4 regions of the Nocardia sp. NPDC060255 genome follow, and region 2 is predicted to be linked to each of the others. Evidence: riboswitches for the same ligand, from Rfam matches in the RefSeq annotation. Region 2 holds a riboswitch; each other region holds the start of a gene.
The links. Region 2 has a riboswitch for S-adenosylmethionine ahead of ACFWF1_RS27905 (amino acid ABC transporter permease). Riboswitches for the same ligand answer to the same signal wherever they lie in the genome.

Region 1 (3,201 bases), on a different contig from region 2:
CGCCGGGGCCGATCGGGGCGTCCGGCAGGAAGAGCCGGGCCTCGGCGTCCACGAACGCGGCGGCGTTGCGATGGGTCACCGCAACACCTTTCGGCGTTCCGGTGGAGCCGGAGGTGAAGATGATCCAGGCGTCGTCGGCGGGGGTCGGCAGGGTGCTCGTGCTCGCGTCGGCCGGCTGGTCCGCCGTGGCCCGGATGCCCGCCGGTGTCGTCTCGATGCCCGCGGCCGTGACGATCGCGGTGACCTGCGCCTCGCCGAAGACCAGCTGGGCCCGTTCGTCCGGGTCGTCGGCGTCGACCGGCACATAGGCGGCGCCCGCGTACAGGACGGCGAGGATGGTCAGGTAGAGCTCCCCGGAGCCCGACGGCATCCGCACGCCGACCCGGTCGCCCGGCCGCACGCCCGCGGTGGCGAGCCGGGCCATGGTCTTCTCGATCTCGACGACGAGCTCGAGGTAGCTGAGCACCACCTGGCCGTCATCGATGGCGGGTGCGTCGGGATGGGTCAGCGCGGTCGCGGTCAGGATGTCGACGAGGGTCCGGGCCGGTGGCGTGTGCGCGGTCCGAAGTAGTGGGTCCACCGTCACATCAACCTGTGGTTGGAGCATGACGCCCTGCCCACCTCCCATTCGACCTGCCTCGCACTTCCCTGGTGTTGTTTGTGTCATAGCTGGGTTACCAGTGGGCAAACACCACGGTGACCAGTTGTCCACGGTACTCGGGGTTGTCGACGTTTGTTGTTCACCGGCGCGGTTGCCCGTCTCGGGACTGTGGGCGGGGTTGTTGCAGGTCGTGGCGATTTCTCCCGGACACGCCGAAGCAACGCCTGGTCGGCGGGTTACCCGGCGGGTTCGCTGGATGATCGCTGCGCCGACCTGCTTATTCCGGTGTGATTCCCCACATGAGCCCGGTGATCTTGCAGCTCAGGGCGTTTCGCGCAGCATCGATCAGGCCGCGGAGGCGGCGGTGCCGACACCGAGGGTGGCCAGGATGGCGGCGCTCACCTGTTCGAGCCGATCCCGGAGCTTCGGGCGGCGCAGCAGCGCGACCGCGCGGGAGGCGGCCAGGGCCAGGAGCACCATCGCTACCGCGGCAATGCTCGATTCGACGGCGCCGAGGGCGAGGGTGTTGGCGAAGGTGACCTCGGTCAGGAACTGGGGCAGCACGGCGAGGTAGAACAGGCCGACTTTCGGGTTGAACATGCACGAGACGACGCCCGCGGTGAACGCCGAGCGAACCGACGCGCGGGTACCGCCGCCCGCTTGTGCGAGCCCCTCCGCGCCGGTGGCGTCCCGGCCCGCTCCGCGCTGCCGCCGCTGGTCGAGCAGCGCGCGAATACCCAAGTACACCAAGTAGATTCCGCCGATCAGCTTCAGCGCGCGATACGCGGTCGCCGACTGCTCCAGCAGCGTGGCGACACCGGCCGCGACCACCACCGCCCACAGGATCCCGCCCAGCGCCGACCCGATCGCGGCCGCGATGCCCGGTCGGGCGTCTACCAGCGAGAACCGCAGCACGAGAAACGAATCCGGGCCCGGCGTCAGCGCCAGCAGCACGCACAGACCGACGAAGCTGAACAGCAGCGAAAGTGACACCTCATGATGTGACCGCAAAGTCGCCGCAGAAGCAATGGATTTCCACCGCTCCCGACGGAGGTGACCAGCGCGGGAGTTTTCCGGGCGAACACGCGGCGCCGCGGACCAGTTGACAGCGCCGGGGGATGTCTGCCAATCTCGGTTCAGGTCATGAGTACCAGCGTTCAGCCCCGGCTTGCTGGTCGGCAACCCTCCTCCGCGGTGGGGTGCTCCGGGTGACGACCGGGCTGACACCCGACCGGGTGCGGCAAGCGCGGACTCGACGAATCACCTGATTGCGGGTCCCAGAGCCGACGGGATTTTCGTGATGACTGCTGTGGCGACCCAGAACTGTGCCCCCCTCGCCCGGGTTTCCGGTGACGACCTCCAGGTGCCGCTCGTCCAAGGCGGGACGACCACCTACGCCAACTTCGACTACGCGGCGAGCGCACCCGCATTGGCCCAGGTCACCGACCGGATCCAGCAGCTGCTGCCGTTCTACGCGAGCGTGCACCGCGGCGCGGGCTACGCCTCGCGGATCTCCACCGAATGCTACGAGGCCGCCCGCGGTTCGGTGACCCGCTTCCTCGACGCGACCGACGACCAGGTAGTGGTGTTCACCCGCAACACCACCGACTCGCTGAACCTGCTCGCGTCCTGCGTGCCCGGCGACACCGTGGTGCTCGACATCGAGCATCACGCCAACTTCCTGCCGTGGACCACGCGCGGCCGCCGCGTCGTGCAGGCCGCGGCCACCGTCGAGGAGACCATCGGGCGGCTGGTCGCCGAGCTGTGTAGCAAGCCCGCCGCGCTGCTCGCGGTCACCGGCGCCTCCAACGTCACCGGCGAGGTGCTGCCGCTGGAGCGCCTGGCCACCATCGCCCACCAGTGCGGCGCCCGCATCCTCGTCGACGCCGCCCAGCTCGCGCCGCACCGGCGAATCAGCCTGCGCGACACCGGCATCGACTACCTCGCGTTCTCCGGCCACAAGCTGTACGCGCCGTTCGGCGCGGGCGTGCTGGTCGGCCGCCGCGACTGGCTCGACAACGCCGAGCCGTACCTGGCCGGCGGCGGCGCGGTCCGCGAGGTCACCACCACCGGCGCCGAATGGGCGCCCGCCCCGCAGCGGCACGAGGGCGGTTCGCCCAACGTGCTCGGCGCCGCCGCGCTCGCCGCCGCCTGCGACGCGCTCTGTGCGATCGACGCCGACGCGCTCGCCGCGCACGAACACCGGCTCGCCGACCGGCTGCGCGACGGACTCGCCGCCATTCCCGGCGTCAACCTGCTGCGCATCTGGACCGACGCCCCCGACGCCGTCGGCATCGTCGCCTTCACCCTGGACGGATTCGTCCCCGGCCATGTCGCCGCCTACCTGTCCGCCGAACACGGCATCGGCGTCCGCGACGGCCGCTTCTGCGCCCACCCGCTGCTGGCCCGCCTCGACCTCGACGGCGCGCTCCGCGCCAGCATCGGCCTGGGTACCACCCTCGCCGACGTAGAGCGCCTGATCCAAGCCATTGCCACGCTGGTCGAGGCCGGACCGGCCTGGAACTACGCCACCACGCAAGGCCTCTGGAACCCCACCCCGGAAACCCGCCCGTTCACGTCCCAATCTCCCACCGGCGCCG
Region 2 (3,201 bases):
GGCGGTAGGCGGTCGTGGGGCCGTCCGCCGCGCCGGTGCCGTCGGCTACGCGGCGGCCGTCACCGGCAGGCTGCTGGCCCGCTCCACCGAAACCAGCGGACCGCTCTCCCCCGCCGATGTCCTTGCGGCCCTGGCCCACCCGTTCTCGGTGCTCGCCTACCTACTGCTGTGGGCACGCTCCCAGCGCGCCCGCCGACGCGGCGCGCTGCGCTGGAAAAGTCGCGCGCTCAACACATAACGCCTTCCTACGGAACCTCGGTGATCCCCACCGTCGGCAGGAAGAAGCAGGACTTGCCGCCGTTCTCGACGGTCCCGAAGACCGCGGCGAGCACCGTGCCCTGCCCGGTGTCGACGGGCACGGCGCGCACGCCACCCATCGGGAGGGCGGCGAAGAAGAAGTCCTGGATGGCGCGTTCGGCGATGGGCCGCAGGGCGATCGGGACTTCGGCGGGGATCATCGCGCGCAGGATGGTGGACAGCGGGCCCATCGAGGCGAGGCCGCCGCGGCCGCTGGTCACGTTCAGCCAGGCCACCTGCATGCCGGTGGTGTCCGGTCCGTCCTGGTTCAGGCCGTAGGGGACGAAGGTGAACATGGTCTGTCCGGCCTTGACGGCGGACAGGTCGAGTCCGGGGATGGTGACCGAGGTCTTGGGCCATGGGCCCGGCACCGCGCCGGCCACGGCCGGGGCGAGACCGAGGGAGTTGCCGTTGAGGCAGTACGCGGCCGCGGTCGGGTAGAGAAACGGCTGCATGCCGAAGGCGCGCAGGCCGTCGATCGCGGTGTTGTAGACGCCGAACAGGTCGCCGGGCGCGACGGTTCCGGTCTGGGTGGGACCGGGCGGGACGGGGGCCGTTGCAGACGGCGTCGGCGTCGCGCCCGCGGTGGGGGCGGCGAGCGCCAGCGCGCAGGTCGCGGCAGCGGACAGCATGGTCAGACGGCGCGGTACGGCCATGGCGACCTCTTCTCATCGTCGACGCGAATCGAAGGCTGACGGTACTCCGGCAAACGCTGTGAACTGGCTATATTGCCTGCGGCAAGCTCTCGGCGTGTCTTCGATGGGCGGCGGCGCCCCCTCGTCCCCGGGTTTCGCAAGACGAGTTCGCGGGGTCCGCACATCGAGGCTTGCGCTAAGCCGTATGCTGCTTCCCGGCGGAGCCGCCCCGGTATGTGAGCGCCCGCACCACGAAAGCCGACACCCGACAGGCCGTCCGCAATCAGGCTGAGCCAGCGCATGTCCGGCTATCGGAAATACCCGGCGAATCGAGCCGAGGCAAGATCTACGCTCACCGTGATTGCTTCCCTTGTCTAAGGGTTCCCCTGCTGGGCATGATAATTCGGCTCGACCCTGACATCATCCGGTGTCCGGATCGGCGACAACCATCCAGAGCGACCGAGAGACCTGGCTCGTCGACGTCGCAGCAACCCCCCGGCTCACCGGGTGCGGGTGCTTCCGCCGGGACCGATGGAGGAACCGAAGTGATCATCTCCGCTGTCCGAGGCGCCCGTTGGGGCCGCCGACATATCGACCAATGCAAAGTGACGTCTGCGAGCTGTCGGGGCTGACCCGCAGCCAGTCTGTTGCACCCGTCGCTGGCCGGGTGATGTGACCGCGGCCCGAGGTGGCGCGGTCTCGTTCGTTCTTCCGAAGGACCCCGACCATGAGTGAGCGCAGCGAGCGAACACCAGCTGCAGTCATGACGGAGCCGAGCGCCGGCCAGGTGCAGTCATGACCGCGTCCACCGCACCCGACGCCGCCGCCCCCAGCACTACCGACGGCGATCCGGTCGCTACCGACACTCGCGCAACCGTCGCGCTCGATCTGGTGCCGGACGGATCCGCCACCAGCTCAGGCGATTCCGCGCCGACCGTCGCCAAGACCTGGCATCCGTGGCGCTGGGTGATCAGCGCCGTCGCGCTCATCCTGCTCGCCCAGTTCATCCACGGCTTGGTCACCAATCCCGGCTGGGATTGGCCGACTTTCGCGAAGTACATCACCGCGAAGTCCGTGCTGGCCTCGCTGAAGGTGACGCTGGAGCTCACCGCCTGGGGCACCGCGCTCGGCTTCCTGCTCGGCACCGCGCTGGCCATCGCGCGGCTGTCGAACAATCCGGTGCTCCGGGTGATCTCGTGGAGCTACATCTGGGCGTTCCGGTCGATTCCGCTCATCGTGCAGCTGCTGTTCTGGTTCAACATCGCCTACCTCTACAACACGCTGTCGATCGGAATCCCTTTCGGTCCTTCCTTTTTCACCTTCGAGGTGAACGGCGTGATCAGCGGATTCACCGCGGCGGTGATCGGGCTCGCGCTGCATCAGGCGGCGTACTCGGCCGAGATCATCCGCGCGGGCATCATCTCCGTCGACGCCGGTCAGCTGGAAGCCGCTGCCGCGCTGGGCATTCCGAAGGTGCGCCAGTTCCGCTCCATCGTGGTACCGCAGGCCATGCGCTCGATCCTGCCCAATGCGACCAACGAGGTGATCAGCCTGTTCAAGGGCACCTCGATCGTGTCGGTGATGGCGATCGCCGAGCTGTTCTACCAGGTCCAGGTGATCTACGGCCGCAACGGCCGGGTGGTGCCGCTGCTGCTGGTCGCCACCGCCTGGTACATCGTGCTCACCACCGTTCTCTCGGTGGCGCAGTACTACATCGAGCGTCACTACGCCAAGGGCACCCAGCGCACGCCACCGCCGTCACCGGCCCAGCGAGCCTGGCAGAAGCTGCGCGAGATCGCCGAATCCGGTTCCACCGCACCGCGAGGAGCGACCCGATGACCACCGCACTCGCCGTCGAAGTCCGCGGCGTCCGTAAAGCCTATGGCGCGCACGAAGTGCTGCGCGGCGTCGACCTGACCGTGCGCTCCGGCGAGGTGGTCACGGTGATCGGCCCGTCCGGTTCCGGCAAGTCCACGCTGCTCCGGGTGGTCAACCACCTGGAGTCGCTGGACGCGGGCACCGTGCACATCGACGGCGAGCTGATCGGATATCGGCTGCGCCGCAACACCTTGCACGCGCTGCCCGACCGCGAGGTGCGCAAACAGCGCTCGCGCATCGGGTTCGTCTTCCAGCAGTTCAACCTGTTCCCGCATCTGACCGTGCTCGACAACGTCACCATCGCACCGCTTTCCGCGCAACGCCGGGACCGCAAAGAGGTCGAGGCCGAGGCGCGGGTGCTGCTGGACCGAGTCGGCATCGGTGAACTGGC
Region 3 (3,201 bases), on a different contig from region 2:
GCGGGGTGAATCACGAGAGAGCGCACATCTCCGATGTTAGCCACATGGCTGTGCAGGGCTAATCCGTCCACGAACTTCTTGCCCGCATCGACACCACCGCGCAGCTCGAAGGCGACGATCGCGCCGGGCCCCTTCGGTGCCAGCTGCTGCGCGCGCTCGTACCAGGGCGAGGTCGGCAGGCCCGCGTAGATGACCTTGGTGACGTCCGGGTGGGTGCTCAGGAATTCGGCCACCGCCTTGGCGTTGGCGACGTGCCGCTCGACCCGCAGGCTCAGCGTCTCGATGCCCTGGCTGATCAGGAACGCGTTGAACGGCGAGATCGCCGAGCCGAGGTCGCGCAGCAGCTGCACGCGGGCCTTGAGTGCGAAGGCGGGCGCACCGAGGTCGGCGAACACCGCACCGTGGTAGCTGGGGTCCGGGGTGGTGAAGCCGGGGAAGCGCGGCTGTCCCTGCGCGTCGGTCACCGTCCAGTCGAAATTGCCGCCGTCGACGAGCACGCCGGCCACCGCCGAGCCGTGCCCGCCGAGGTACTTGGTCGCCGAGTGCACGACGATGTCGGCGCCGTGCGCCAGCGGCTGGATCAGGTACGGGGTCGCCACCGTGTTGTCCACGATCAGCGGCAGCCCGGCCTCGTGCGCGATGGCGGCGATACCGGGGATGTCGAAGATGGCGCTGCTCGGGTTGGCGATGGTCTCGCCGTAGAACGCCTTGGTGTTCGGCCGGATCGCGGCCCGCCACTGGTCCAGGTCGTCGGGATCGTCGACGAAGGACACCTCGATGCCGAGCTTGGGCAGCGAGTAGTGGAAGAGGTTGTAGGTGCCGCCGTAGAGGTGCGGGCTGGACACGATGTGGTCGCCCGAGGACGCCAGGTTCAGGATCGCGAACGTCTCCGCGGCCTGGCCAGAGGCCAGCAGCAGCGCGGCGACACCGCCTTCGAGCGCGGCGACGCGCTGCTCGACGACATCCTGGGTGGGGTTCATGATCCGGGTGTAGATGTTGCCCGGCTCGGCGAGCCCGAACAGCGCGGCGGCGTGATCGGTGTCGCGGAAGGCGTACGAGGTGGTCTGGTAGATCGGCAGGGCCCGGGCACCGGTGGTGCTGTCCGGTGCCTGTCCCGCGTGCACCTGCTTGGTCTCGAAGGACCACTGCGCGGTGGGATCGATATCGGCCGCGGGCACGGTGGAATCACTCATGAGCTTTGCTCCAAAGGAAAAGGTTGTTCGCCAGAACTACGGGGTTATCGGGATTTGGGCGAAGGACAACAACACATTTCGGGAACCTCCTGAAAGCGCGCTTGCTCTCGACCTTCGAGAGCCCGGTCATCACCCGGAGCACCCCACCGCTGCTGGAGGGTTGCCGTCCAGCAAGCCGGGGCTTCGCGCTGGCACTCATGACCTGAAGGCATCATAACCGGACGTCGCGCGACGGTTGAAACCTATGCGCGAACTCAGTCGGAAGCGCTGGTCCGCGCGCCGCCGCAGACCCGGAGGAACTCATCGAAGGCCGCGCAGAACGAGTTCCGGCCCGCCGTCGCGGCCTCGTACAGATCGTCGTAGTCGAACATGCTCTCGCCGCACTCCATGGCGAGGTGGTTGATGAGCTGCCAGGAGCCGAGGATCAGCCGCACCGGGAGCGCGCACGGCGTGGTGGCGAGCCGGTCGGCGACCACCGCGGCGATGGCGATGTTCTTCTTGTCGGCGTGCTCGAGGCTGCGCGCGCTGACCGCAGGACTGCTGCGCACGATCCGCTGCATCTGCTGGAATTGCCGGAACGAGATCGGCCCGCCGCCCGGTTCGCTGACGGCTCGGTCGATCACCTGCAGGAACGCCGAGCGCAGCGATTCCAGTTCGTTGTCGGTGACCGGAAGCCTGCGCAGCGTCTCCGCCACGGCCTGGCCGAAGTCCTGCACCGGCCCGAGGACGATGTCCTCTTTGCTGTCGAAGTACCGGTTGATCGTGCGCGGCGAGACATCCGCGGCGTTGGCGATCTGCTCGACCGTCGTCGCGTCGAAACCCTGTGTGTCGCACAGGTTCAGCCCGACCTCGATGATTCGCAACCGGGTCTGCTGCTTCTTGCGTTCGCGCAGGCCGGGATGCGCGGCGCCCGCAGGAGTTTCGGCTGCGGCACTCGCGCCCGTCGGCGTCGGTGACTCGAGCATGTGCCCACCTTATCGCAACCCAGTGTTTTCGTGTCCGTAACCGTCAAATGTCGTAGCGCGACATTTTTCTCTTGACGCCAAATGTCGTCTGATGACAGGATAGCCAAGCACTTCCTACGAAGAGGAGACGACGGTGACCGAGACTGCGACAGCAGTAGAAGTTCCGGTAAAACAAGGCAGCTCGGCCCGCTGGTTCGCCCTCGGCGTGATCGCATTGGCCCAGCTCATGGTGGTTCTGGACGCCACCATCGTGACCATCTCGCTGCCCTTCGCCCAGGCTGATCTCGGCATCAGCGACGGCAACAAGCAGTGGATGCTCACCGCTTACACGCTGATCTTCGGCGGCTTGCTACTGCTCGGCGGCCGGCTGGCCGACTACCTGGGCCGGCGCCGGATGTTCATCATCGGCCTGGTCGGCTTCGCCGCCGCGTCGGCACTTGCCGGTCTCGCGCAGAACGGCGCGGAGATGTTCGCCGGGCGCGCGTTGCAAGGCGCGTTCGCGGCCTTGCTCGCGCCCGCGGCGTTGTCGCTGCTGTCGGTGACCTTCACCGAGGCGCGTGAGCGGGCCACCGCATTCGGCGTGTTCGCCGGCATCTCGGCCGGTGGCGCCGCGCTGGGCCTGATCGCGGGTGGCGCGCTCACCGAGTACGCCTCGTGGCGCTGGTGCCTGCTGGTGAATACCCCGATCGCATTGCTCGCCCTGGTCGGCGCGCTGGCATGGGTGGTCAAGGACGTGCCCGCGCCACGGACCGGCGGCTACGACGTGCCCGGCGCGGTCACCGTGACGCTCGGCCTGATCGCGATCGTGTACGGCTTCAGCCGCGCCGCCGAGGACGGCTGGCTGGCAGGCAGCACCCTCGGCCTGCTCATCGCGGGTGCCGCGCTGCTGATCGCCTTCGTCGTGATCGAACGGCGCTCGGCCAATCCGCTACTGCCGCTGCATATTCCGGGCGAGATCAACCGAGGCGGCGCGTTCCTGGCCGCGCTGCTGGTGCCGATCGCCATGTTCGCGATGTTCCTGTTCCTCAGCTACTACTTCCAGA
Region 4 (3,201 bases), on a different contig from region 2:
TGGGCCGGGGCGTTCAGTTCGAAGGTGACCACGGTGCCGCCTGCGCTCATCTGGCTGGTGGCCAGGTCGTGCTGCGGATGTGATTCCAGGAAGGGGTATTTCACCCAGCTGACCGACTTGCTGGTCTCCAGGAAGTTGGCGATGCGCAAGGCGGATTCGGTCGAATGGCGAACGCGCAGTGGCATTGTCTCCAAACCCTTGAGCAGCGTCCACGCGTTGAACGGGCTCAGTGCCGGGCCGGTATGGCGCATCAGGGTTTTCACCGGGCCGTCGATGTAGTCCTTCGCGCCGAGGATGGCGCCACCGAGTACCCGGCCTTGGCCGTCGATGTGCTTGGTGCCGGAGTAGACGACCACGTCGGCACCGAGTTCGAAACCACGCTGCAGCAGCGGGGTGGCGAAGACGTTGTCCAGCACCACCTTCGCGCCCGCGGCGTGCGCGAGTTCGGTGACCCGGCGCACGTCGACGAGGGTCTGCATGGGGTTGGCGGGCGTCTCGAAGAACACGGCCTGGGTGGGCACGGACAGTGCCTGTTCCCACTGGTCCAGATCCTCGCCGTCGACGAAGACGGTCTCGATGCCCCAGCGCGGCAGGATCTCGTTGCACACCACGAAGCAGGACCCGAACAGGCTGCGCGCGGCGACAAGTCGATCACCGGCACCGAGCAGCGCGCCCAACGCGGTGAAGACCGCGGACATTCCGCTCGCGGTCGCGAAGCACGCCTCGGCGCCGTCGAGCAGTCGCATCCGCTCCTCGAACATGGCCACCGTCGGGTTGCCGTAGCGGGAGTAGACGAAATGCTCCACGTCACCGGTGAACGCGGCCTCGGCGGCCTCCGCGCTCTCGTAGACGAAACCGGAGGTCAGGTACAGCGCCTCGGAGGTTTCCTCGAAACCGGAGCGCCGCAACCCGCCTCGCACACCGAGAGTCGCGGGGCCGACGCCCTCGGGCAGCGGCTTATCGAACGCACCACCGGTGATCACGACCGCCTCCCGCCAGAGCTCCGCGAGAACATGTCAGCCGAACAGCAAAGGCTCATGACTGCCGCCAAGGCAAACCGAGGGCACGCCAGCCGGTGCCGCCGCGATGTCCGTCCGCGCCGACCGGCCCTTCGAAGCCCTCGAGCACGTTGTACGAGGTACCGAACCCGGCCTGTGTCGAGGCGATCGCCGCGCCGATCGAGCGCTGCCCCGAACGGCACAGGAAGATCACCGGCGCTTCCGGGTTGTGCCCGTCGAGCGCCGTGACCAGCTGCTCGGTGAACTCGCCGTTGCGCGTGCCGGTCGAGTCGACCCACTCGATCAGCACCGTCGGGCGCTCGATCGAACTGGTGTCGGGCACGCCGACGAACTTCCACTCGGCCTCGGTGCGCACGTCGACCAAGACGGCTTCGGGGTTGTCTCGCAACAGATCCCAAGCCTGCTGCGGGGTGATGTCACCGGCATAACTCATCTGGACCCTCCTAGAATCCGCACTTGCCGCGCTCGGGTTTGACGCGCGGCCAGGTCGTCACCCGGAGCACCCCACCGCGGAGGAGGGTTGCCGACCAGTATTGCCGGGGCTTAGCACTGGTTCTCATGACCTTCTGCTGAGATTGCCTGGACTAGGGCCGCCCTGTCAAATGGCTGCTCACGGTATGAGAATGCTCAATTACAGACCAACCATTTGTCACCGGATCTGGTCAGATTCCAGGTCGCGGTCGCCTCGGTGCCGTCGACCTTGGTGGTGACCGTCGCCTTCGCCCGATCGCCGTCCATCTTCGGATCGTCGAGTTTCGTGATTTCCACGGTCTTTCCGCCGCCGGAACGCCCGGCGAGTGGGGAGCGTTTCGGGTCGAAGCCCTGGCAGCCCGTGCCTGGTGGGGGCACCAGATCGGTGGTGTTCGACCCTTCGACGAAGTTGCGCACGGCGGCGGCGATCCGGTCCGATTCTGTGACATTTTTCTCAGCGGGCGACACGACCCCGCCGATGATGATCGCGCCGAGCACGATGACCGCGAGGACGGCCGCGGCGACGAACGGCGCCACGGAACGCTTGTCGGTCTGATCGACCGTGATGACTTCGTCCTCCGCGGGTGACTGCTGATCGCTCATGCCCACGATGATCCCTGGTCGGCAGGGATATCCGATGCGCACCCCCGACCCGGGTGACCGTCGATGACGAAGGCCGTTGCGCCGCGCGGGGAATCAACGTCGCGAGATCGGGTAACCCGAATAGCACGCGTCGATGGCATCCATTCAGTTCACGCACCGCCGAGGGCCGCCCCACCAACCACCGATAGAATCGCGAGACTGCGGCCTGCTGTCATAGCCGCGGCTGGAGTGGCCACGAGCCGACAACTCCAGTGTCCGCGCCGCCAGGTGCAACCAGCCAGCGCGTAACTTAGCCTAGGCTAAGGAAGACGCCGTTAATTTGTTCTCGACCAAAAGGGTGCGCGTAAAAGATGACCGAACAGAGTGCAGCTAACCGCCCGCTCCGCATCGCCATCGTGGGCGCCGGACCGGCCGGGATTTATGCCGCCGACGCGCTGATGAAGTCCGATGCCGAGGTCAGCATCGACCTGTTCGAGCGCATGCCCGCGCCGTTCGGGCTGATCCGCTACGGCGTCGCGCCGGACCATCCGCGCATCAAGGGCATCATCACCGCCCTGCACAAGGTCCTGGACAAGCCGCAGGTGCGCCTGCTCGGCAACATCGACTACGGCACCGACATCACCCTCGACGACCTGCGCACCTTCTATGACGCGGTCATCTTCTCCACCGGCGCCAACGCCGACCGCGCGCTCGGCATCCCCGGCATCGGCCTGGACGGCTCCTACGGCGCGGCCGACTTCGTGTCCTGGTACGACGGCCACCCGGACGTACCGCGCACCTGGCCGCTGGACGCCGAAAAGGTCGCCGTGCTCGGCGTCGGCAACGTCGCGCTCGACGTGGCCCGGGTGCTGGCCAAGACCGGCGACGAACTGCTGCCGACCGAGATCCCGCCGAACGTCTACGCGGGCCTCAAGGCCAACAAGGCGCTCGAGGTGCACGTGTTCGGCCGCCGCGGCCCGGCCCAGGCCAAGTTCACCCCGCTGGAGCTGCGCGAGCTGGACCATTCGCCGACCATCGAGGTCATCGTCGATCCCGAGGACATCGACTACGACGAGGGCTCCGAGGCCGCGCGCCGCCACTCCAAGCAGGTCGACATGATCGCGAACAC

Region 1: another riboswitch for S-adenosylmethionine. It lies ahead of ACFWF1_RS05120 (aminotransferase class V-fold PLP-dependent enzyme); the one in region 2 lies ahead of ACFWF1_RS27905 (amino acid ABC transporter permease).
Region 3: another riboswitch for S-adenosylmethionine. It lies ahead of ACFWF1_RS23510 (bifunctional o-acetylhomoserine/o-acetylserine sulfhydrylase); the one in region 2 lies ahead of ACFWF1_RS27905 (amino acid ABC transporter permease).
Region 4: another riboswitch for S-adenosylmethionine. It lies ahead of ACFWF1_RS00570 (rhodanese-like domain-containing protein); the one in region 2 lies ahead of ACFWF1_RS27905 (amino acid ABC transporter permease).

The regions. Positions count from the first base shown of each region.
Region 1 covers NZ_JBHXAU010000001.1:1,110,125-1,113,325, forward strand. Annotated here, with positions in the region: gene ACFWF1_RS05110 (Pls/PosA family non-ribosomal peptide synthetase) at 1-607, opposite strand, end outside; gene ACFWF1_RS05115 (LysE family translocator) at 947-1,594, opposite strand; SAM riboswitch class IV at 1,741-1,854, shown strand; gene ACFWF1_RS05120 (aminotransferase class V-fold PLP-dependent enzyme) at 1,902-3,201, shown strand, end outside.
Region 2 covers NZ_JBHXAU010000017.1:78,336-81,536, forward strand. Annotated here, with positions in the region: gene ACFWF1_RS27895 (glycosyltransferase) at 1-238, shown strand, start outside; gene ACFWF1_RS27900 (hypothetical protein) at 246-953, opposite strand; SAM riboswitch class I at 1,376-1,470, shown strand; gene ACFWF1_RS27905 (amino acid ABC transporter permease) at 1,728-2,771, shown strand; gene ACFWF1_RS27910 (amino acid ABC transporter ATP-binding protein) at 2,768-3,201, shown strand, end outside.
Region 3 covers NZ_JBHXAU010000013.1:52,090-55,290, forward strand. Annotated here, with positions in the region: gene ACFWF1_RS23510 (bifunctional o-acetylhomoserine/o-acetylserine sulfhydrylase) at 1-1,193, opposite strand, end outside; SAM riboswitch class IV at 1,286-1,396, opposite strand; gene ACFWF1_RS23515 (TetR/AcrR family transcriptional regulator) at 1,448-2,158, opposite strand; gene ACFWF1_RS23520 (MFS transporter) at 2,292-3,201, shown strand, end outside.
Region 4 covers NZ_JBHXAU010000001.1:116,246-119,446, forward strand. Annotated here, with positions in the region: gene ACFWF1_RS00565 (O-succinylhomoserine sulfhydrylase) at 1-983, opposite strand, end outside; gene ACFWF1_RS00570 (rhodanese-like domain-containing protein) at 1,036-1,452, opposite strand; SAM riboswitch class IV at 1,467-1,583, opposite strand; gene ACFWF1_RS00575 (hypothetical protein) at 1,647-2,093, opposite strand; gene ACFWF1_RS00580 (FAD-dependent oxidoreductase) at 2,444-3,201, shown strand, end outside.